3 regions of the Acetatifactor aquisgranensis genome follow, and region 1 is predicted to be linked to each of the others. Evidence: predicted binding sites of a transcription regulator. Region 1 holds the regulator's gene; each other region holds the start of a gene.
The links. The regulator NrdR, encoded in region 1, represses ribonucleotide reductase genes. The targets are predictions, from matches to a motif close to CACAANATNTTGTG.

Region 1 (7,255 bases):
CCGTGTGGAACAGGATACCCCTCTCCTTTGCAATGGCCCCGATTTCCCCAATGGGCTCTATGCTGCCGATTTCATTGTTGGCGAACATGACGCTGATCAGAATGGTGTCAGGGCGGATGGCCGCTTTCAGTGCCTCCAGATCCACGATTCCGTCCCTGTCTACGTCCAGATAGGTCACCTCATATCCCCTCTTCTCCAGATATTCGCAGGTGTGCAGAACCGCATGGTGCTCTATCTTCGTGGTGATGATGTGCTTTCCTTTCTCACTGTAACTCTCCGCGGCCGCTTTGACCGCCCAGTTGTCCGCCTCTGTTCCGCCTGCCGTAAAATAGATTTCCTCAGGTCCGGCGCCGATGCTCCCGGCTATGGTCCTGCGGGCTTCGTTTATAGCCTTTTTCCCGGCAGATCCAAGGGAATAGATGGCGCTGGGATTCCCGTACATTTCCGTGAAATAGGGCAGCATGGCCTCCACTACCTCCGGGGCGGTCTTTGTGGTGGCCGCATTGTCCAGATATATCATTTTCGTGTCGCTCCTTTCTCTTATAGCCTCTGTTTTAATTCATACTATTTTACTAGGAATTATATTCACAATATACCACTTCCTATCCGCTCTGTCAACTGTCTCTTGTTTTCCCCTGCTGTTCTGCCATTTGTACCTTTGGAATATAATAATGAAAAACGAAAGTCCCAAAATCCATATGAAAACAAAGCAACATCACCCCCTGATTGTGGGCACATTCATCCTTACCGCCACCGGAATCGCAAGCCGCCTTATCGGCTTTTTGTACCGCATCTACCTCTCCCGCCAGTTCGGCGAGGAAAGCATGGGAATCTACCAGCTGCTTGGCCCGGTACTGTCCCTGTCCTTTTCCCTGACTGCCGCCGGATACCAGACCGCCATCTCAAAGCTGGTGGCGGAACAGGCCGCGACGCAGAAAATTCCCTCCCGCCGTCCTCTTGTGGCGGGGCTGTGCGTTTCCCTTCCCCTGTCACTGATCTGCAATGCCGTGCTGTTCTTTTTCGCCGATACCATCGCCGCGACCCTGCTGCAGGAGTCCCGCACCGCCTCCATGCTGCGCATCCTTTCCTTTTCCATCCCCCTGGGCGCAGTGCATTCCTGCATCAACGGCTATTTCTACGGCATAAAAAAAGCCGGGATTCCGGCCGGGGCACAGCTTCTGGAGCAAATCGTCCGCGTAGGCTGTGTATACATAGTCTCCTCCCGCATCCTGGCGATGGGACGCACGCCCTCTGTCAGCGTGGCGGTGCTGGGACTCACCGTGGGGGAATTGGCCTCCATGCTGCTGACCATAGCTGCTGTCTGGCCCGGGAAACTTCCGGGCAAATCCTTTTCCAGGCTTTCTCCTGCAGACGGAAGAAGCGGAAACGCCGTCCTCTTCGGCAAGCTGATGGCCCTGGCCCTGCCCCTGACCGCCAACCGCATCGTCCTGAATCTCCTTCAGAGCGTGGAAGCCGTGTCCATCCCCGCCAGACTCAGGCTCTACGGCTATGACAATGCCACTGCCTTAAGCGTCTACGGCGTGTTCACCGGCATGGCCATGCCCTTCATCTACTTTCCCAATGCCCTGACCAGCTCCGTGGCCGTCCTGCTGCTGCCCGTCATCTCGGAGAATTACGCCCTGGGGAACATGGCGGCTGTACGCAGCGCCACCGTCCGCACCGTAAAATACTGCGGGCTTATGGGCTTTGGATGCCTGGGGGTATTCGTCCTGTTCGGCAACTGGGCAGGCACCACCCTCTTCAACAGCCCCCTCGCCGGCTACTTCATCACCACCCTGGGCTTCATCTGCCCCTTCCTCTATCTGGACACCACACTGTCCAGCATCCTGCAGGGGCTGGGGCTGGCGGGGCATACATTTGCCATGAATGCGGTCTGCCTGCTCATACGGCTGGCTTTCATCTTCTTTGCCGTCCCCCGCTTCGGAGTCAGAGGCTTCCTCTGGGGCCTTCTGGCCAGCCAGCTGACCCTGGGAATCCTTTATCTCCTCTGCCTCTACGGCTTCCTGAGGAATAAACGGCCGGATACGTGAGATGCAGATTTTCAAGCGCCATACACTTTGGCGCTTGAAAATCTTCTCACGCTATTCCAGCATCTTCTTCAGTTCATCCACAAAAGTATTCACATCCTTGAACTCCCTGTACACGGAGGCAAAGCGCACATAGGCCACCGCGTCCAGGTCTTTGAGCTTATTCATCAGAAGCTCCCCTATGACCTGACTGGAAATCTCCTTTTCCTCTCTGTTGAAGATTTCATTCTCCACCGCATCCACCAGCCTGGTAATCTCCTGGGCGCTCACCGGCCTCTTGTGGCAGGCCCGCAACAGGCCGCCCTCTATCTTGGACCGGTCATAGGTCTCTCTATTGTCGTCTTTTTTGATGATAATCAGCGGAATGGTCTCGATTTTCTCATAGGTGGTAAAGCGTTTCCCGCACTCATCGCAGACCCGTCTGCGGCGGATGGAATTGTTCTCCTCCGCAGGCCGGGAATCGATCACTCTTGTATTTTCATGATTGCAAAACGGACATTTCATGATTCTTCTCCTCTTCCGGTACACTACATGCCTGCCATCATCCCTAACGTATCATATTCAACAGTGAATGTCAACGAGAATAATGTCCGGCCCTATCTGTCTGATGTCCTTGAAAGGAATCACGATGTTGGGCTCACAGTTCAAAAATCCCAGCAGCTTGTTCCCCCCGGGCACCATGATTTTGCAGATGCAGCCGCTGCAGGCATCGAACTCCAGGTCGCATACCCTGCCCAGCTTTTTGCAATTATTGATATTGATGACATCCTTGCTCTTCAATTCCGAATAAAGCATGGAAATCCTCCTTTCCCATAAAACATTGCTTCTATATACAAGTATGCGGTATATGGGAAATATGAGAACGGCCTACAGGAACAAATTACGTTTTCCTGCTTCTGCAGGGAATATTTTTCTGCTCCGGGTACATACTACCACTATAATCCAACGCGCTCCACGCGCAGAAATGAGGAAGGAAATGACACAGGGAAAAGTGGAAATCTGCGGGGTGAATACCTCAAAACTCCCCTTGCTGAAAGCGGACGAGAAAGAAGCTCTCTTCAAACAGATCGAGGCCGGGGACGAGAGGGCCAGAGAGGCTTATATTGAGGGAAATCTGCGTCTGGTTTTAAGCGTCATCAAGCGCTTCTCCTCCAGCAATGAAAATGTGGACGATCTGTTCCAGATCGGCTGTATCGGCCTGATCAAGGCCATAGACAATTTCGACACCTCCCTGAACGTGAAGTTCTCCACCTATGCAGTGCCTATGATCATCGGGGAAATCAGGCGTTTCCTGCGGGACAACAGCCAGCTGCGCGTCTCCCGCTCCTTAAAGGACACTGCCTACAAGGCAATCTACGCCAGGGACGCCCTGACCAGGAAGAATCTAAAGGAGCCCTCCATCGAGGAGATCGCCACGGAAATCGGCATCGCAAAAGAGGACATCGCCTACGCTCTGGACGCCATCCAAAATCCTATGAGCCTCTACGAGCCCATCCTCACGGACGGAGGCGACACCCTCTATGTGATGGACCAGATCAGCGATAAAAAAAATAAGGAAGAGAACTGGGTGGAACATCTCTCCCTCAGCGAAGCCATGAAGCGCCTGAACCCCAGGGAGCATGAAATCATCTCCCTGCGCTTTTTTGAGGGGAAGACCCAGATGGAGGTAGCCGAAGCCATAGGTATCTCCCAGGCCCAGGTCTCCCGGCTGGAAAAAAATGCCCTGCGCTCCATGCGCAACTATCTGACCGCCTGACGCGGTCACCGTTACATAGAACCTCCCATCCAATCCGGCATCCTCACCTGACGCACCGCTTCAGCCCTCATTTCTTCCCCAGCTTCCGAAATAGCATAAACAGCCTGTATAACAGATATCCTGTCACAGCCCCCAAAGTATTGGTCAGGATATCGTCTATCTGGAATATCCCCCGCCCCGTAATCAGCTGCATGGTCTCAATGCACAGACTGGTCAGCGCTCCCAATACCAGGCAGTGAAGCAAATGCCCGCACCGCTTACAGGCCAGGCAGCCCAAAAAGCCATACGGCACGAAGAGCAGTATGTTCTCTATGACAAAAGCGTTATTCCTGTCATTGATTCCCCAGGTGGAGAACAGCTCCAGATCAAAGCCCTCGCTGCCCCCGCTCTCTCTGGACAAAAAGGTGATGATTAGCATCAGAGAGATGTAAACGACAAAAGCCGCCACTGGAAATTTCGCCACCGGCGTCTTCCCCTTTCGACTCCTGAAACCGTTTATTCCCCACAAAAAAAGAGATGCCAACAAAAGCCCCATAGCAAGGCCGTAGGGCAGGAACCTCACCATGGACATCATATCCCGATATATATATGCAAACATTTCGTATTCTCCGCAGCTTCTTGCGGAAGGTCCGGCTCATCAGAGCGCGTCGGAAAAGCTGTCAGTACTCGTCCCAGTTTTCCCTGGCATGCTCCCAGATTTCTTTTTTCTCAGAAAGCATTTCGTTCATCCAGCAGATGGCCTCTGCCACGCCGTCCTCCCCAAAGGGAAACTCAGCAGTCTCCCTCTTCTCTTCAGGTGTCTTAAAAAAAGCAAAGGGCTCCGGCCATACCGTACAGAGGAGCTTTTTCCCGCCGGTCCCACCGGCGGCGCCCTCCGCATCGGTAATGCCCTCCAGACGGTAGCGCATGCCCTGGTGGCAGCCCGTAAACTCCGTCTTCTTCAAATATTCCATCGATAATATATCATCTCGTTGTATCAACGTTTTTATACCTGTCTCATCGTTCATTTTGTGTGACAGCCGTAAATCCCTCCTGACTGTCCACTATATTTATTCTACCCTATTTTTTCCCGTTTGCATAGCCTAAATATGGTTGCTCATCTCTTTTTTTAGCTGGCGCATGATTTTCTTTTCCAGCCTGGATATGTATGATTGGGAAATCCCCAGAAGGGAGGCCACCTCTTTCTGGGTCATTTCCTGCCCATCCTTGGTGCCCAGTCCGAACCGCAGCTTGATGATCCGCTTCTCCCGCTCCGACAGCTTGCTGATGGCTCCCATGAGGAGCTTCCGCTCCACCTCGTTCTCGATATCCCGGTAGATGACATCCTCGTCGGTCCCCAGGATATCCGACAGCAGGAGCTCGTTCCCGTCCCAGTCCACGTTCAGGGGCTCATCGATGGAGACTTCCAGTTTGGTCTTGTTGTTCCTGCGCAGATACATCAGTATCTCGTTCTCGATGCATCTGGAGGCATAGGTGGCCAGCTTGATATTCTTGTCCGGTTTGAAAGTATTGATGGACTTGATCAGACCGATGGTCCCGATGGATATCAGGTCCTCCACTCCCACACCGGTATTGTCGAATTTCTTTGCTATGTATACCACCAGACGCAGATTGTGCTCAATCAAGATAGCCTTTGCCTCGTCGTCGTATTCCGTCCCCAGGTCGCTTATGACCTGGCTTTCCTTTTCCAGTTCCAGCGGAGGAGGCAGCACCTCGGCACCGCCGATATAATGAATCTCGCCCTCCTTGCGCAGGAGCAGCTTATCCCTGTGAATCATCTTAAATTGCATTTTTCCCGGTATCATGACCTTCAGTATCATAGCGCCTCTCATTCTGCCGTTTCCCACGGCCTCCCATTTTTGGCCTTCGCAAAGAGCCTGGGATTGATTATCATATTCACGGACTCTGCGCCCGCACTGTCCGCAGCTGAAATTTTCTCATGGCTGACAGCCACATACACATCGGTAAAACGATACTTCATGCCTCCTGTCTCCAGAACAAGTTCCGGAAGCAGATAGCCTGGCAGGATGCCATGTTTCTTCCCGATGCTGTGATAGGGGACCGCTCGGAAGCCCTCTTCGTCCCTTTCCCACAATTCATCGAACACCGCCCTCCCCACTACGCAGACAGGTTTCCCGCTGACGGGCTCGAACAGGCTGTTTCCGGAGTCTATCAGGGCCACCGCCTGAAATCTCTTCCCTTTTCTGGACAATACAGCCCTGCAGAGACTGTCTCCCGCATATAAATCGTCTTTAAACCGTCTAAACAGCAGAAAGAAGACCGCTCCCATCCCCAAAATGCCCGGGACGCTGACAATTATCCCGCGAAGTCCGGGCACGAACCCGATCAGGAAGAGCATGGCCCCGCCCATCCCGAAAGAATACAGCACCAGCCTCTCTAAAAGCTTCAGGAACATTCTCAAGCCCCTCACACGGAATGTGAGACAGAGCATGCCCGCCGTCCCGGCAGCCGCTCCTGCTGCCAGCTTCAGGATTCCGGGGCCTCCTCCCAGGAAAGGAATCAGCCCGCAGGCCGCTCCCAGGGCCGCCCCCGCCGCCATCCTGCCAAGGCCCGCAATCTGCAGGGTGCTCCTGTCCACCAGGAGCAAAAGGTACAGGTTCATCATGAAATTGAGAAAGAACAGGCTGTCAACATATAGCTCATAGTGCATCGGCATCATCCTTTTCATAATCATTATAAAGGGATTGTACTTCAGAATTTGTCAAAGAGAGGGAAAAATCCCAAGAATTTTTCGACAAAAAAGCCGGACAGGAACTGCCCGGCTCTATATCACAAATTATTTCAGCTTCTTTTGCGCTATTTCCTCTGAAGGAAATCAGGTATCTTCAATGTCTTCTCCTCCACGGAGCTGCGGATGTCCACAGGCTTCTGGATGCCCTGGACAGATCCCTGCTGCACAGGAGAAGTCTGTACGGGAGGCGTATTCATCCCCTTGTTCTGCTGTCTGTAGATACTGCCTGTCCCAAATCTGGACTGAGCCTGCATAGTATTTCCCGCTTCCTCTAAGCCGGTGGCAATCACCGTAACGGTACAGCTGTCTGATTTGTTCTCATCATACATAGCGCCGAAGATGATGTTCACATCCTCTCCGGTCAGGCTCTGAACATAGTCCGCCGCATCGCTGGCATCCGGCAGGGAAATATCCCCGGATACATTCAGGATCACATCCGTGGCTCCGCTGATGGTAGTCTCCAGCAGAGGGCTCTCCACTGCCATCTTCACAGCCGACAAAGCCTTGTCGTCGCCCTTGCCCTCACCGATGCCGATATGCGCGATACCCTTATCCTTCATGACGGTCTGGATATCCGCGAAGTCCAGATTGATGATGGCAGGCAGATTGATCAGGTCCGTGATGCCCTGTACCGCCTGCTGCAGCACCTCATCCGCTTTCTTAAGCGCCTCCGGCATGGTAGTGCGCCTGTCCACGATT
Region 2 (7,255 bases), on a different contig from region 1:
AGCATTTGTTGATGAACGCCGAAAAGTAAGTGCCGGAATGCTTAAAAAACATGCGGAACCATACGCCAAAATATTCATCCATCGCGATACCCTTACAATGATTCTTGATCGGATCCGACAGAACCGGATTATAACTGAAAAGGGCGTCATAGTCAAATACCTTCCCAAGAATCTCTTTCTCCTGCTCCGTGACCTCATCCGGATACTCGCAGACATATCTGGCCGTCTGCTGAAAGGGAATGCTCAGCGGTTCCACCACTGACGCTCCCCGGACTCCCAAAGCAGGATACAGCCCTCTCATCACGCTTTCATATGCAGCCAGGACAATCAGCGATACCGCCGCGATTCTCTTTCTGGATATCCCCCTGAAACGGATTGCCAGAAGAACCAGCGCGGGCAGCACCGCATGTATTCCATTGTTACGCAAAAAAACTGCTCCCAGGCTGCTGCAGGTCAGAAAAACTGCCTCTTTTTTGCCGCATTCTTTCCGAATCAGAATCTCCAGCATACAGATAGTCTGCAGCAGAGCGATTTCCGCATAGAAAAGGTCCTTTTCCAGCCATTGGGCATAAGTCCCCCACAGCGGAGTGAACGCGAATAAGGCGATTCCCAGCAGGCACCATTTGATTGGAATCCCCAAATCCTTCAGTTTTTTCATACTTAAGGAAAATATCAGCGCCCCTGCGCATGTCTGCATGAGGCAGTATAGAAAAAAGCCGAAATTAGCATCCACCAGCAAGCGTCCCACAGAAAAAAGGCTGCCCATAATCACCGAAGACAGCGGCGGATGTCCTACAGCCCATTGTTCCTCTCCGAAAAACTCTTTGAGCTGCAAAATACTGTCAGGGCAATCGGATCCCGGATAATTCATCACAATCCAGGGAAGCCATCCCAAAAAAATAATACAGAAACCAATCAACAGAAAATGCTTGTCCAGTATAAGCAGAAAGCCATTCTTTTCTGTCTTTGCCGACTCCATAATGTTTTGATTGAACAGATGATAGACACATCTGAGAATCCCATACAAAATAATCCAGATACCTATTATACAAAAGCAGGATATCATGAACTGATAGCTGTTCTCAAACAGAAAATCCGCAGAATCAAATTTTTTAAAGCTGATTGACGCAACCAACATCACAGAAAGGAAAAGTGAAAAAAGAAGAGAGCCGATATCCGGCTTATCATCTTTCTTTTTCACAAAACGCAACATGATGAACACTGCAGCAAATACGAACAAATCTGTGTACTCAGGTCCGTAAAAAGTACCATACAGCTTATGCATTCCATTGAGCAGAGCCGAATCGGGAAAACTACCGACAAATATCTCAAATCTACAGTGCAGCGCAAAGACAGCCACCAAAGACAGCAAAATCTCCATCCTATATCCCCCTTCTGTGCCAGGATTGCATCCAGTGCCATAAATGGCCCCCTTATGCCTGTCAGTCACAGCATCCACATATATTATCCGGCTTATCCGCTATTGTATACTCCTGCTCATAATCGCCGCAGTGAATCACCGGCACAGAGGGGTCTTCCCGGGCCAGCGTCCTCTGCACATCTATCACCCGCTGGTTCGCGCTGCCTTTCCATAGAAGCTTCACATCTTTCTCATCCTCATGGAATTCCCCGTCTACCAGCACATCAATGTACTTCATCATAGGATAATGCAGGATATCCTCCCAGCTGTCGCCCGTGTAGAGCCAAATCGTCTTTTCCGGATGTCTCTCCTTGATTTCAGCCATCAATCCCCTTACATCCAGCCTATTGGCAGGGTGCAGAGGGTCTCCCCCGGAAAAAGTGATGCCGGAGATATAGCTTTTCCCTAACTCCTCAAAAATCTCATCCCGGGCCGCCTTATCAAACAGCAGCCCTCCGTCCGGATCCCAGGTCAAGGGATTCTGGCAGCCCTTGCAGCAATGGTTGCAGCCGGCCAGCCAGAGCACCACCCTCAGACCATCGCCATTCAGCATATCATCAGACGTTATATTGTGATATCTCATATTAATGCTCCCTACATGCTCCTGCGCTCCGCAATCTCCGCCATCTTCGCGTCATTCAGCCTGGTGTCCCCATGCACCCTGGAATAGGACAGATAGCCGTTCATGCGGTCAATCTTGGTCAGGTTGCGGCTGCCGCACTTGGGGCACACGTCCATCTCCAGCTCCTGATGGCCGCAGTCATCGCAGTAAGCCAAAGACAGGTTGACCCCCTCGTAAAAGCCCAAATCCATGGCCCGGCGAATCAGCGTCCTTATCGCTTCAATGTTATAATCTATAGGATATTTCACATACTGAATCTTCCCGCCATTGCTCAAATCCCAGAAACGATTCTCCAGATTCTGCTTCTGGATAGGCGTAATGTCCTCCGCCACATGGCAATGGAAGCTGTTGCTCACATATTCCCTGTCGGAGACGCCCTCTATGATACCGTATTTATTGCGGAACTGCTTCACCTGCAGCCCGCACAAATTCTCCGCAGGCGTGCCGTAGATGGCGTACAGATTGCCGTCCTCTTCCTTGAATTCATTGATCCGCTTGTTGATGTACTCCAGCACCTCCACGGCAAACTCCCCGTCCTCCACCAGGGACTTGCCATTGTACAGCTCCTGCAGCTCATTCAGCGCCGTGATGCCGAAGCTGGCAGTGGCAGACTTCAATAGCGGCTTTATCTTGTCCGTGAGCTTCAGGTGCCCGCCCAGGAAGCCGCCCTCGCAGTAAGCCAAAGGATTCGTGGAGGCCCGCATCTCGCCCAGATAGGCATAGGTACGGATGTGGAGCTGGCGGATCAGATTCAGATAATAGTCCAGCACCTTGTAAAAGTCCCGGCTCTCCTTCCTGGCCTTTGCCAGAATCATGGGCAGATGCAGCGACACCGCCCCGATGTTGAACCGTCCCACGAACACAGGTTTGTCCTGGTCGTCAGCCGGGTGCATGCCCCCTCTCTCATACCAGGGGGACAGGAACGCCCTGCAGCCCATGGGGGACACGATGCGCCCGTACTGCTTGTACATGCTGGCCACATACCCTTTTCCCGTCAGGCTCAGCCAGTCAGGATACATGGTCTTGGCGGAACACTGCACTCCAGCCTCGAACACATCCTCCAGGGGCTTGCCCGGCCCATGAAGATTCTCATCGTATAAGAACACAATCTTTGGAAACAGCACCGGCTTTTTATGCTCCTTCTTGCCTTGGCCGCCTTTTCTCACTTCCAGCATAGTCATGGTGGCCAGTTTGGCGAACCGTCCAGTCCCTGTGCCCGCAGTCACCGTGATGAAAGGATAGTCTCCTCTGCTGCTTCCCACTGTGTTGAATTTATACTCCCAGCCCTGGAAGCCCTGCTCATACTCCCTGACTACATCCGCGTAGGCTTCCGCTTCTGCGGCTTCTTTCTCTATGCCCAGGCGCTGGTATTTCTCGATATATCGATGATAGGACTTCTCAGCATAAGGCTCCAGTATCAGATCCACGCTGGGAACGGTAAATCCGCCGTACTGCTGGCTGGCGGCGCTGAGCACGATATCCCCGATGACGTCGAAAGCCACGTCCAGAGATTTCGGCTCATTGTACCACACATTCCCCATCTCGAAGCCGCCGCTCAAGACATTCTGCACATCGAACAGGCAGCAGTTCATGGTGTCCCGCCTGGCGGACATGTCGTGGACATAGATATAGCCGTCCCGGCATGCCTGGATTTCCTCCGTAGTCATGAAAAATTTCTGATATAATTCCTTGTTCAGCTGGTTGAACACCAGGCTCCTCTTGGTGGCCACCAGGGCGGAGTCCGTGTTGGCATTCTCCTTGTCGCCGATGTACATGATGGACTGGCTCTTCTTGTACACATCGTCCAGCATGCGCACGAAATCCTGCTTATAGTTGCGGTAGTCCCGGTAACTCTTGGCCACTACCGGCTTCACCTGCTCCAGGGCGCTCTCTACGATATTATGCATGACAGGTATCGGAACTTCGTCCATCCCCAGCTCGTCCACCTTATCGATCACATGCTGACAGATAAGGCTCTCCTCCTCTACGGTAAATTTCGCCAGGGCCCTGTACGCGCTCTTGGCCACGGCACTGATTACTTTCTGTACGTTGAAAGCCTCTTTGCTGCCGTCCTTTTTGATCACGCACACTTCCCTGGCGGGCTTGTACTTCTCTCCATAGTTGATGTTCTCTGCAGCTGTCTGACTCTGTTCCATGTTCATAGCCCCATCCCTTCTCCTTACCAGCATCCGCGCATTCCATCAGGATATTTTGGGAATGCCCTTGTTCCACAGAATCGCTTTTGTTCCATGAAAATACCTGCTTTCCTAAGACGCTTTTTTAATACAAAATATAGTGTTCCGTCTTTTCCAAATTCCAATATATTGTGCCGTGTACATACCAGTATATGAAAAAAGGGAATGCTTGTCAATCTTTGGTTTAGAGATGCTTTATTGTTTGAATTACGTTTGTCCGGTAAAAAAGGCCAGCGTTTCCCAGGTTCCGCCAGGAACCCGGGACGCCGGCTGTCATGTCCGCCTAAGACGCGTCTGCCCCAAATTCAATTGCGTCTGCCACAAATCCAATGGAGATGCTGCCCTTTACATTTCCCAAATCCCCATCCGTCGCCCGGAGGAACAGCTTATAGGTTCCGGGCTTTGCCAGCGGGCGGAGGGTAAAGCTGGCGATGCATTCCAGGCCTTCATCTTCCTGACGGCGATTCTCCACAGTCCAATAGGTGGTTTCCAAAGATTCTTCCCCGGGTTCGGCGAAGCCCACCTGCATACCGTTTCCCGTCTCCGCCCGGACGGCATACCAAAGCCTGTCGCCCTCGGACAGGGTGTACTCCCCCAGATAAACCACCCGGCCCTCGGCTACACTCTCCAGATCCACCGGGATGACCCGGGGATACCAGGTTCTGCCGCTGGCAGATTGATGCCAACCGTCGCTGTCATCGTCGCTGTCCCCGTCATCCTGCCCATCGTCATCCCTGTCATCCCCCGCTTCATCGCCTCTGTCGCCATCCCCATCCCGTACGTCCTCATCATCATGACCCTCAAGCAGCTCAGCCACTTCCGCGTCCGTCATGTAATCAGCGCCTGTAATCTGATTGTCCCCATCGCGGATAATCTTGATATTGACGGTTCCCGCCGGGTTCATGTTCAGCGTCCAGAAAGCCTTGCCGGGCCGGATGTCCAGAAAGATATCGACCAGCTGCCCCTGGTAGTAATAATTCTTGCCGTCCATCGTGACACCTACCGCCCGGTATTCCGCCGCCTGCGCTTCCTTCCACTCTTTTTCCCATTCTTCTTTCAGTTCGTCAAATTCGTCCTCCCGGTTCAGCGCGTTGAACAGCATGGACTGGAAACTCCACTTTTCGTCCTCCAACGCCTTACTCAGCCATTTGTCCAGCGCCTCCTCGCTCATATGCATGGCCAGGACAGAAAAGTAAGAGATGTCGTCGTCCCTGTAGGCTTTGTCCGCATAGCGCTGAATCAAAGTACCGTCCTCGTCCAGCAGATTGACCGCGGCGTTCCAGAATCCGATTTGATCATCGGCGTAAATCCTGTCCAGCCATTTGTCCTGCGCCTCTTCGTCCAGCCGGGAGAAAGCGATTTGGAACAGGGGCAGGCTGCCAGCCTCATAGTACCGCTCTGCCTGGGAATCATAATCCTTGTCATCCGCTCCTGTCCCCGCCCGGGCGGGAGAGCCGTTCCTGATTTCGTCGCCGGTCCCGTTCCCGGCTCCAGCCCCGCTCCCATATCCGCTTCCCTGCCCGGACACCGACTCCCCGCCGGATGGCTGCCCGGCTGCGGCGGCAATGGGGTAAACGCCCACGAAAGCCGCCCCTAAAACCACGCACAGCGTCAGCGCGCCTGTCAAGATCCGTATCGCTTTCGATTTCTTCCTGAAATTCATGATGGCACCTAACCTTTCTTTCAATAGCTGCTTATTTTCATTCAAAGTGACCGCGCCGACACTTTCCCTGTATTTCCCCACCGCCGCCATAGCGTCAAGCAAGGTCTTCCCATAGTCCCGCGCATCGCCGCCCATTTTTGCCAGAACGGCTTCGTCGCAGGAAAACTCACCGGCCTTTGTAATCTCCTGCCCCATCAGATGCACCAGAGGATTGAACCAATGCAGACAGACCGTCACCTGTACCAGCCACTTATAGAACATATCCCCCCGCCTGTAATGCGTCAGCTCATGCAGAACGATATAATAAAAATCTTTTTCAGAAATATCCGTCTCCGGCAGAACGATGCACGGACGGAAGAAGCCGATCAGCAGCGGCGAAGAGATTAGCGGACTGACCCATAGCTCTACCGGCCTTTTGACGCCTGCCTGCTCTGCCGCCGCGGAAAACCGGTCCAATACCGCAATGTCAGGAACCGGCGCAGCCCCGGCGCGAAGATACCGAACAAAGCCCTGATAGATTGTCACTTTCCGTATCAGCAGACCCAGCGCCGCCCCCAGCCAGACCAGCCAGGCATGCTCTGTCAGCCCCGCCCAGAAATCCCGGAACAGATGAGCGGACGGCAACGCCTCCGCCTCATCGACTACATTTTCATCGTCTTCCCCTGTCTCCATAAAAGGGACAGAAACGCTTCCCGCCGCATCCGGCAGAGCCTGCTGCATATCGGCCGTCCCGGTCATCGTCTGGCTGATGGCCCGGTCTACGTCCTGATAGGCATTTCCCAGCAGATTCGTCTCCGGCCCGAAAGGAAACAGCAGCCGCAGAACGGCCACCAGCCAAATGTAATACTGCCATTGCCGGCTGATTCTGTCCTTCACAAATCTTTTGCCCAAAAACAGAACCAGAATCAGAAGCCCGCCGGAAAAGGACATGGACAAAATAAGTTTCAAAACAGTGTTCATGGCTTCTCCTCCCCCTGCTCCAGCAGCTTCCTCAATTCCTCGTGCTCCTCCTCTGTCAGCAAATCGCCTGAAATCAGGTTGGAGACCAACCCTTTCACGCTCCCCTCATAGATTTTGTCCAGAAAGCTTTTCGTCTGTGCCGTCTGGTACGCCGTCTCCGAGACCAGCGCGGTGTATTCGTTCCGGCGGCCGATCTTCCTGGCGCTCAGATAGCCCTTGGCCATCAGCCGCGACAACAGCACAATCAGGGTATTCTTCTGGCAGGGCTTCCCCCTGGCCGCCAGACCGTCCATAATATAGGAAAAAAGCGTCACATCCTCCGGGTTTCCCCATACGATTTTCATGATTTCAAGTTCGGCATCCGATATCTGCTGTACCATATCCGCATCCTCCTT
Region 3 (7,255 bases), on a different contig from region 1:
GCGGTGAAAAGCAGATGGCTTGAAACGGCCGTGGAGGGAAAATGTACAAATCGTATCAGGAAAATACGTAAATATAACCAAATCGGAAATCCGGGGCAAGAAAAAAGTTGCATGAAAGAAAAGAAAGGAATATAATATTTTAGAAAATACTAAAAAAGAATGGGTACTTTTGGAAATGGGTGATTGAGAATGCTGTATATCAAAAATCTTGAGGATGGAGTGGAGCTGTTCAAGGCATTGGGTTCCGAGGTGAGGGTGAATATCATTCAGCTGCTGCTGAAGAATAAGGAAATGAATATGAATGAAATCGCAGGCAGCCTGAACATCACCAATGGGGCGCTGACCAGCCATATCAAGAAGATGGAGGACGTGGGACTGATTCAGGTGCGGGCTGATTTCGCAGGGCATGGGAACCAGAAAATCTGCCGCGTGAAGCAGGAGAGGCTGCTGGTGGATATCGTCCCCACGGAGGAGGACGGCAACAGCGGCTTCTACGAGGCGGAGATTCCTGTAGGACAGTACAGCAACTATAATGTCTGTCCCACCTGCGGCATCGCTACCATGGATACCCTGATAGGGGAGGTGGACGATCCAAGATACTTTGCCCACCCGGACAGAATCAACGCGGGAATCCTGTGGTTTTCCAAAGGATATGTGGAATATCTGATTCCCAATGTGCTCCCCACCGCCCAGAGAATAGATGAAATCACCTTTTCCATGGAGCTTTCCAGTGAAGCGCCTGGGGTCAATAATGACTGGCCCTCGGATATATCCTTTATCCTGAACGACGTGCCCGTCGGCGTGTGGGTCTCTCCGGGAGATTTCGGAGATGTGAGGGGTATCTTCACGCCGGACTGGTGGTTCCCGAACTGGAATCAGTACGGGCTGCTGAAGATGCTGGTCATCAACAAGAGAGGGACTTTCGTGGATGGCCTGAAGATATCGGATGTGACGCTGGACAGATTCCGGCTTGACTACAAGAGCACCATACGATTCAGGATGGAAGTGAGGGAGGATGCCGCCCATGTGGGGGGCCTGACCTTGTTCGGGAACGGCTTCGGAAATTACGGACAGGGCATCAAGGTGCGCATGCGTTACAGCCCTATGGAGAATGCGGTGCAGCAGGCATAGGAGCGCGATTGCCGGGATATCCGTCATCATGGGCATCTTCGGATACTGCTTTGCAGTATTCCCGCTTATTGCTCTCTGTCATCTGATTTGCGGCTGCACATTATGGACGCAGGCGCACAACAGGATGCCGTTGACGACAGTGTATACACTAAAGTTTGGAAAAAACCATTGAAAAAGAACAAATGTTCTGCTATAATGGCATTCAGATAAGATGGGACAGGAGGGGAGGCAGATGGCTGGGGAGAATCATATCTATATTGCAATCGATCTGAAATCATTCTATGCCTCTGTAGAGTGCGTGGAGCGGGGGCTGGATACCCTGGACACCAATCTCGTAGTGGCGGACAGCAGCCGCACAGAGAAGACTATCTGTCTCGCGGTGTCCCCCTCCATGAAAGAATACGGCATCCCGGGCAGGCCCAGGCTCTTCGAGGTGGTCCGGAAGATAAAGGAGGCGAACGCCTATCGTCTGGGCAGAGCGCCAGGGCAGGTCTTTTCCGGCAGCTCCTGCCATGCCTCTGAGCTTCTGGCGTCCCCGGAGCTTGCGGTGGACTATATCACGGCTCCGCCTCGTATGGCGCTGTATATGGAATACAGTACGAAGATATACGATATTTATTTAAGGCATATGGCGCCGGAGGATATCCATGTCTATTCTATTGACGAGGTGTTCATAGACGCCGCCCAGTATCTGGAGGCCTGCCATCTTACCGCGGCAGAGTTCGCGGAGCGGATGATACAGGAGATCCTGAGAGAGACGGGGATAGTGGCCGCGGCCGGAATCGGCACGAATCTGTATCTGTGCAAGGTCGCCATGGATATCGTGGCCAAGCATGTGGAGCCGAACCAGGACGGAGTGCGGATTGCCGAGCTGGATGAGATGGAATACCGCAGGCTCTTGTGGAGCCATCGTCCCCTGACGGATTTCTGGCGGGTGGGCAGGGGATATGCCAGGAAACTGGAGGAGAACGGGCTGTATACCATGGGGGACATAGCCAGATGCTCCCTGGGAGGGTGCTCGGACTATCACAATGAGGAGCTGCTCTACCGGCTCTTCGGCGTGGGCGCGGAACTGCTGATTGACCACGCCTGGGGATATGAGCCCTGTACCATTGCGGATGTGAAAGCATACAAGCCCGATGGGAGCAGCATGGGGGCCGGACAGGTGCTGCAGTGTCCCTACGATTTTGAAAAGGCAAAGCTGGTAGTCCGGGAGATGACGGATTTGCTGGTGCTGGATCTGGTGGACAAAGGTCTGGTGACGAACCATATGGTGCTGACCATAGGCTATGATGTGGAGAGCCTGACGAATCCGGAGATACGAAAGGCGTACAAGGGCCCTGTCACCACGGACCGATATGGGAGGAAAGTCCCGAAACATGCCCATGGTACAGCCAATATCGGCAGATGGACATCCTCCACCAGACTGATCATGGATGGGATGATGGAACTGTACGACAGGGTTGTAGACAGAAGCCTGCTGGTGAGGCGGGTCACAGTGACGGCGGGGCGGGTGATGAAAGAGAGCGAAATCGTGGCGGAGGACTCCTATGAGCAGCTGGATATTTTCACGGATTATGAGGCGCTGCTAAGACAGCGGGAAGAGGAGGAGGCTGCTCTGAAGCGGGAGCGGAAAATGCAGGAGGCTATTCTGTCCATCAAGAAGAAATTCGGCAAGAACGCCATCCTGAAAGGGATGAACCTGGAGGAAGGGGCCACCACGGTATCGCGCAACGGGCAGATCGGGGGGCATAAGGCTTAGCGCGGCTGGGGACGGCGCAAGAATGGAACCGCGATACAGCGACCGGGAAGGGCATAGGGCGACACGGCTGAGGAGTTATAGCAGGACAGGGGAGACGGAATGGGGACATATGAGAGGGACGGAAAATAGGATGGCGGAAAATGAGCCGGCGAGGACGATGCCGGATGAAAAGAGGGCGGCAGATAACGGGGTGGCGGGCATGGCGGCAGCAGGGGAGAGTACAGCAGATGCAGCGGTTGTGAGAAAGATAGAGACAGCAGGGGACTGGGCGGAGGACAGCCACCGATATGACGATATCATAAATTTGCCCCGCCATGTCTCTGTGAAGCACCGTCAGATGCCGGTGTCCGACAGGGCGGCGCAGTTCATGCCTTTTGCGGCCCTTACCGGATTTGGGGATTCCATCCGGGAGACAGGACGGCTGACCGATGAGAGGATGGAACTGGAGGAGGACGTCATGAATAGCCTTGACGGAAAGCTGCAGTATCTAAGTGAGCGGCTCGGCGGCTGTCCGGAGATTTCAGCCACCTTTTTTCAGCCGGACCTTAAAAAGGCGGGCGGCGCCTATGTCACTGTCACAGGACGGATAAAGAAGATAGATTTGTATGACAGAATCCTCCTCATGGAGGACGGCACGGGGATTCCCATGAAAGATGTGGTGGAACTGGAGGGCGAAATATTTTCCGATTTGGACAGATAGGGCGGCGAAAGCGGTTGTTTTTTCCCTGATTTTGTGGTATACTTGCACAGGTTTTTATGCAGAAAAGATACAGGTAAAGTCGCAGATACGACAAAAGAATATATGGGAAAGCGTTGGGATGACAGATGGAAAGCAGAATCCGGGAGATATCCGCAATTCGGGTCACGATAGGGCGGGCGAAGCTGGCGAGAGATGAAAAAAGCGTCCAGAAGATATTTGAGGTGCTGGAAAAGTGCCTGATTCCCTGTGAGTGCATGGCAATCAACATCGACTGGCTGGCAATTGTGATAAGGAAATCGGAGGGCGGAAAGATAAACCGCTTCATCGCCATGCTGAAAGAGGAGCTGGACGGAACCAGTATCGAGGTGAACGGGGAACTGAGGCTGCTCTATATTGAGCAGGGGCATTTCACAACCCGGAGAATCGGCATAATCGTCTCCAGTCTTTCCATGCAGGATATAGAAATCAACATGCAGCGCTATGTACGGTGCGAAGACAGGCTTGTAATCGGCGTGTCCGTGGAGGATGTGAGCAGGGCGCACCGGATTATCAGGGGGATTCTGGATGCGGATTATCGAATCTGAACCCCGTGTGCGGCGGGATGTTTAAAGCCGCGCATCAGCTCAGGCCGCTGTCATACTCCGTGACGGACGATATCCGTATACGGTTCTGCGATACTTTCTGATATAGGATACAAGAACTCCTTGCTTTTTCCCGGACAGTCTATTATAATAGAAATACAAAATATAGGCAGAATAATCAATAAGAACACAAGATATAGAATTCAGCCGTATCCGTTGAGCTGACGGTGCGGCTATCTGTATGTCGAGTGGGCGAGGAGCGATGGTATGATGAGGATTCAGAAAAGAGACGGACGCGTGGTGCCTTATGAGGAGGAGAAGATTGTAGCCGCCATTCAGAAAGCCAATAACGAGGTGGAGGAGAAAGACAGGGCCGATCAGGCGCTGGTGGAGGAGATACTGGAGGCCGTGCAGGGAGAGGAACAGGAGCTGCAGGCCGTGGAGCATGTGCAGGACATCATCGAGAGGCATCTGGTGCAGCACAATAAGTACGCCCTTTCCAAGAAGTACATTGTATACCGCTATCAGAGGAGCCTTCTGCGCAAATCCAACACCACGGATGAATCTATCCTGAAGCTGATCCGCAATGAGAACAAGGAGCTGGCGGAGGAGAATTCCAATAAGAATACCCGTCTCGCCTCCACCCAGCGGGACTATATCGCCGGGGAGGTCTCCCGGGACGTGACCAGGCGCATGCTGCTGCCGGAGCACATCTCCATGGCCCATGACAACGGCGTGCTCCATTTTCATGACGCGGATTACTTTATCCAGCCTATCTTCAACTGCTGCCTGATCGACATCAAGGATATGCTGGACAATGGAACCTCCATCAATGGGAAGATGATAGAGTCCCCCAAGAGCTTCCAGGTGGCCTGTACGGTCACCACCCAGATTATCGCCGCCGTGGCCAGCAACCAGTATGGCGGGCAGTCGGTGAACATCAAGCATCTGGGGAAATATCTGCGCAAGAGCAGGGAGAAGTTCCGTGCCCAGCTGGATGAGGAATTCGGAGGTTCCCTTGACGAGGCCGCAAAGGAGAAAATCGTGGAGCTGCGCCTGCAGGACGAGCTGCGCTCCGGCGTCCAGACCATTCAGTACCAGATTAATACACTGATGACTACAAACGGACAGTCGCCTTTCGTGACTTTGTTCCTGCATATCGACGATGAGGACGAGTATGTGGAGGAGACGGTTCGGATTATCGAGGAAATCCTGAACCAGCGCATTCAGGGAACCAAGAATGAAAAGGGAGTCTACGTGACACCGGCATTCCCGAAGCTGGTGTATGTGCTGGATGAGAACAACTGCCTGAAAGGCGGAAAATACGATTATGTCACCCGCCTTGCCGCCAGATGCTCGGCGAAGCGCATGTATCCGGACTATATTTCGGCAAAAAAGATGCGGGAGAACTACGAGGGCAATGTGTTCTCCTGTATGGGCTGCCGTTCTTTCCTGTCCCCCTGGAAGGACGAGAACGGAAACTATAAATGGGAGGGGCGGTTCAACCAGGGCGTGGTCAGTCTGAACCTCCCACAGATAGGCATCATCTCGGGAGGGGACGAGGAGATTTTCTGGAAGCGGCTGGACGAGCGGCTGGAATTATGCTATGAGGCCCTGATGTGCAGGCATAAGGCCCTGCTGGGTACTCTGTCCGATGTAAGCCCCATCCACTGGCAGTACGGGGCCATCGCCCGGCTGAAAAAGGGAGAGAAGATTGACAAGCTGCTCTACGGCGGATATTCCACCATGTCCCTGGGCTATATCGGCCTCTATGAGCTGACCTGGCTCATGAAAGGCTGCAGCCATACGAAGCCCGAGGGCAAGGAATTCGCCCTGCGGGTCATGGATTACCTGAAAGAGGCTGCCGCCGGATGGCGGGAGGAGACGGGAATCGGCTTCAGCCTCTATGGGACGCCTGCGGAGACATTGTGCTACCGCTTTGCCCGCATCGATAGGGAGAAATACGGCGACATCCCCAACGTGACGGACAAGGGATATTACACCAATTCCTATCATGTGGATGTACGTGAGCCAATAGATGCATTCACGAAATTCCGATTTGAGAGCGAGTTCCAGAACAAATCCCTGGGCGGCGCGATTTCCTATGTGGAGGTGCCCAATCTCCTGAACAATGTGGAGGCCGTGGAGGAAGTGATACGTTTCATCTACGACAATATCCAATACGGCGAGTTCAACACCAAGTCGGACTATTGCCATGTCTGCGGATATGACGGGGAAATCATGGTCAATGAGGACAATGAGTGGGAATGCCCTCAGTGCCGCAATAAGGACCATTCCAAGATGAATGTCACCAGGCGCACCTGCGGGTATCTGGGAGAGAATTTCTGGAACATGGGCAAGACAAAGGAAATCAAGTCGAGGGTGCTGCATCTATGAATTATGCGACTATCAAGAAGACGGACGTGGCCAATGGCCCCGGCATACGGGTGTCCCTGTTCGTCAGCGGCTGTACCCACCGCTGCAAGGGATGTTTCAACAGCGAGGCCTGGGATTTCGGCTATGGACAGCGCTATACGAAGGAGACGGAGCGGGAAATCCTGGAGGCCCTTGCGCCGGAGTATATCCGTGGACTGAGCCTGCTGGGCGGGGAGCCTATGGAACCGGAGAACAGAGGAACGGTGCTGTCGCTGGTGAAAAAGGTGCGGCAGACGTACCCCGGGAAAGATATCTGGTGCTACACAGGGTATGACTATGAGAAAGACCTGCTGCAGTGGGCGGAGCGGGAAACGCCGGACGAAAGCCATGAAGCGCAGACGGCAAGGCTGCTCTCCCTCATTGACGTGCTGGTGGACGGAGAGTTCGTGGAGGAGAAAAAGAACCTCCGCCTGGCTTTCCGGGGGTCGGAGAATCAGCGGCTGATTGACGTGAAAGAGTCTCTGCGCCAGGGCAGGACCGTGTGCCTGTGAAGCCTGTAACGGTTTCTTGTAAGGAGCTTTCCGGCGGGAAAGCTCCTTTTGTGACGGCAATTTCTATGACAGACCGTGTGAAATCAGGCGGATGGTGAGCTGAATCATGTCCTCCATGGGCTCTTTCCGTCCGCCTTTTACCCATTGCCTGTAG

Region 2: a site for NrdR is predicted at 4,327-4,340, ahead of nrdD (anaerobic ribonucleoside-triphosphate reductase). Genes of this name have one in related genera too.
Region 3: a site for NrdR is predicted at 4,363-4,376, ahead of nrdD (anaerobic ribonucleoside-triphosphate reductase). Genes of this name have one in related genera too.

The regions. Positions count from the first base shown of each region.
Region 1 covers NZ_CALPDH010000010.1:24,220-31,474, reverse strand. Annotated here, with positions in the region: gene nifS (cysteine desulfurase NifS) at 1-520, opposite strand, end outside; gene NFS35_RS10235 (polysaccharide biosynthesis protein) at 672-2,051, shown strand; gene nrdR (transcriptional regulator NrdR) at 2,103-2,552, opposite strand; gene NFS35_RS10225 (PRC-barrel domain-containing protein) at 2,610-2,843, opposite strand; gene sigG (RNA polymerase sporulation sigma factor SigG) at 3,025-3,804, shown strand; gene NFS35_RS10215 (VanZ family protein) at 3,872-4,402, opposite strand; gene NFS35_RS10210 (hypothetical protein) at 4,464-4,757, opposite strand; gene sigE (RNA polymerase sporulation sigma factor SigE) at 4,887-5,624, opposite strand; gene NFS35_RS10200 (sigma-E processing peptidase SpoIIGA) at 5,633-6,475, opposite strand; gene ftsZ (cell division protein FtsZ) at 6,622-7,255, opposite strand, start outside.
Region 2 covers NZ_CALPDH010000021.1:68,208-75,462, reverse strand. Annotated here, with positions in the region: gene NFS35_RS17960 (DUF6020 family protein) at 1-1,381, opposite strand, end outside; gene nrdG (anaerobic ribonucleoside-triphosphate reductase activating protein) at 1,443-2,003, opposite strand; gene nrdD (anaerobic ribonucleoside-triphosphate reductase) at 2,015-4,198, opposite strand; gene NFS35_RS17945 (M56 family metallopeptidase) at 4,521-6,860, opposite strand; gene NFS35_RS17940 (BlaI/MecI/CopY family transcriptional regulator) at 6,857-7,240, opposite strand.
Region 3 covers NZ_CALPDH010000002.1:92,275-99,529, forward strand. Annotated here, with positions in the region: gene NFS35_RS02105 (ArsR/SmtB family transcription factor) at 190-1,131, shown strand; gene NFS35_RS02110 (Y-family DNA polymerase) at 1,364-2,893, shown strand; gene NFS35_RS02115 (hypothetical protein) at 2,916-3,593, shown strand; gene NFS35_RS02120 (hypothetical protein) at 3,719-4,177, shown strand; gene nrdD (anaerobic ribonucleoside-triphosphate reductase) at 4,445-6,571, shown strand; gene nrdG (anaerobic ribonucleoside-triphosphate reductase activating protein) at 6,568-7,101, shown strand; gene NFS35_RS02135 (TetR/AcrR family transcriptional regulator) at 7,165-7,255, opposite strand, start outside.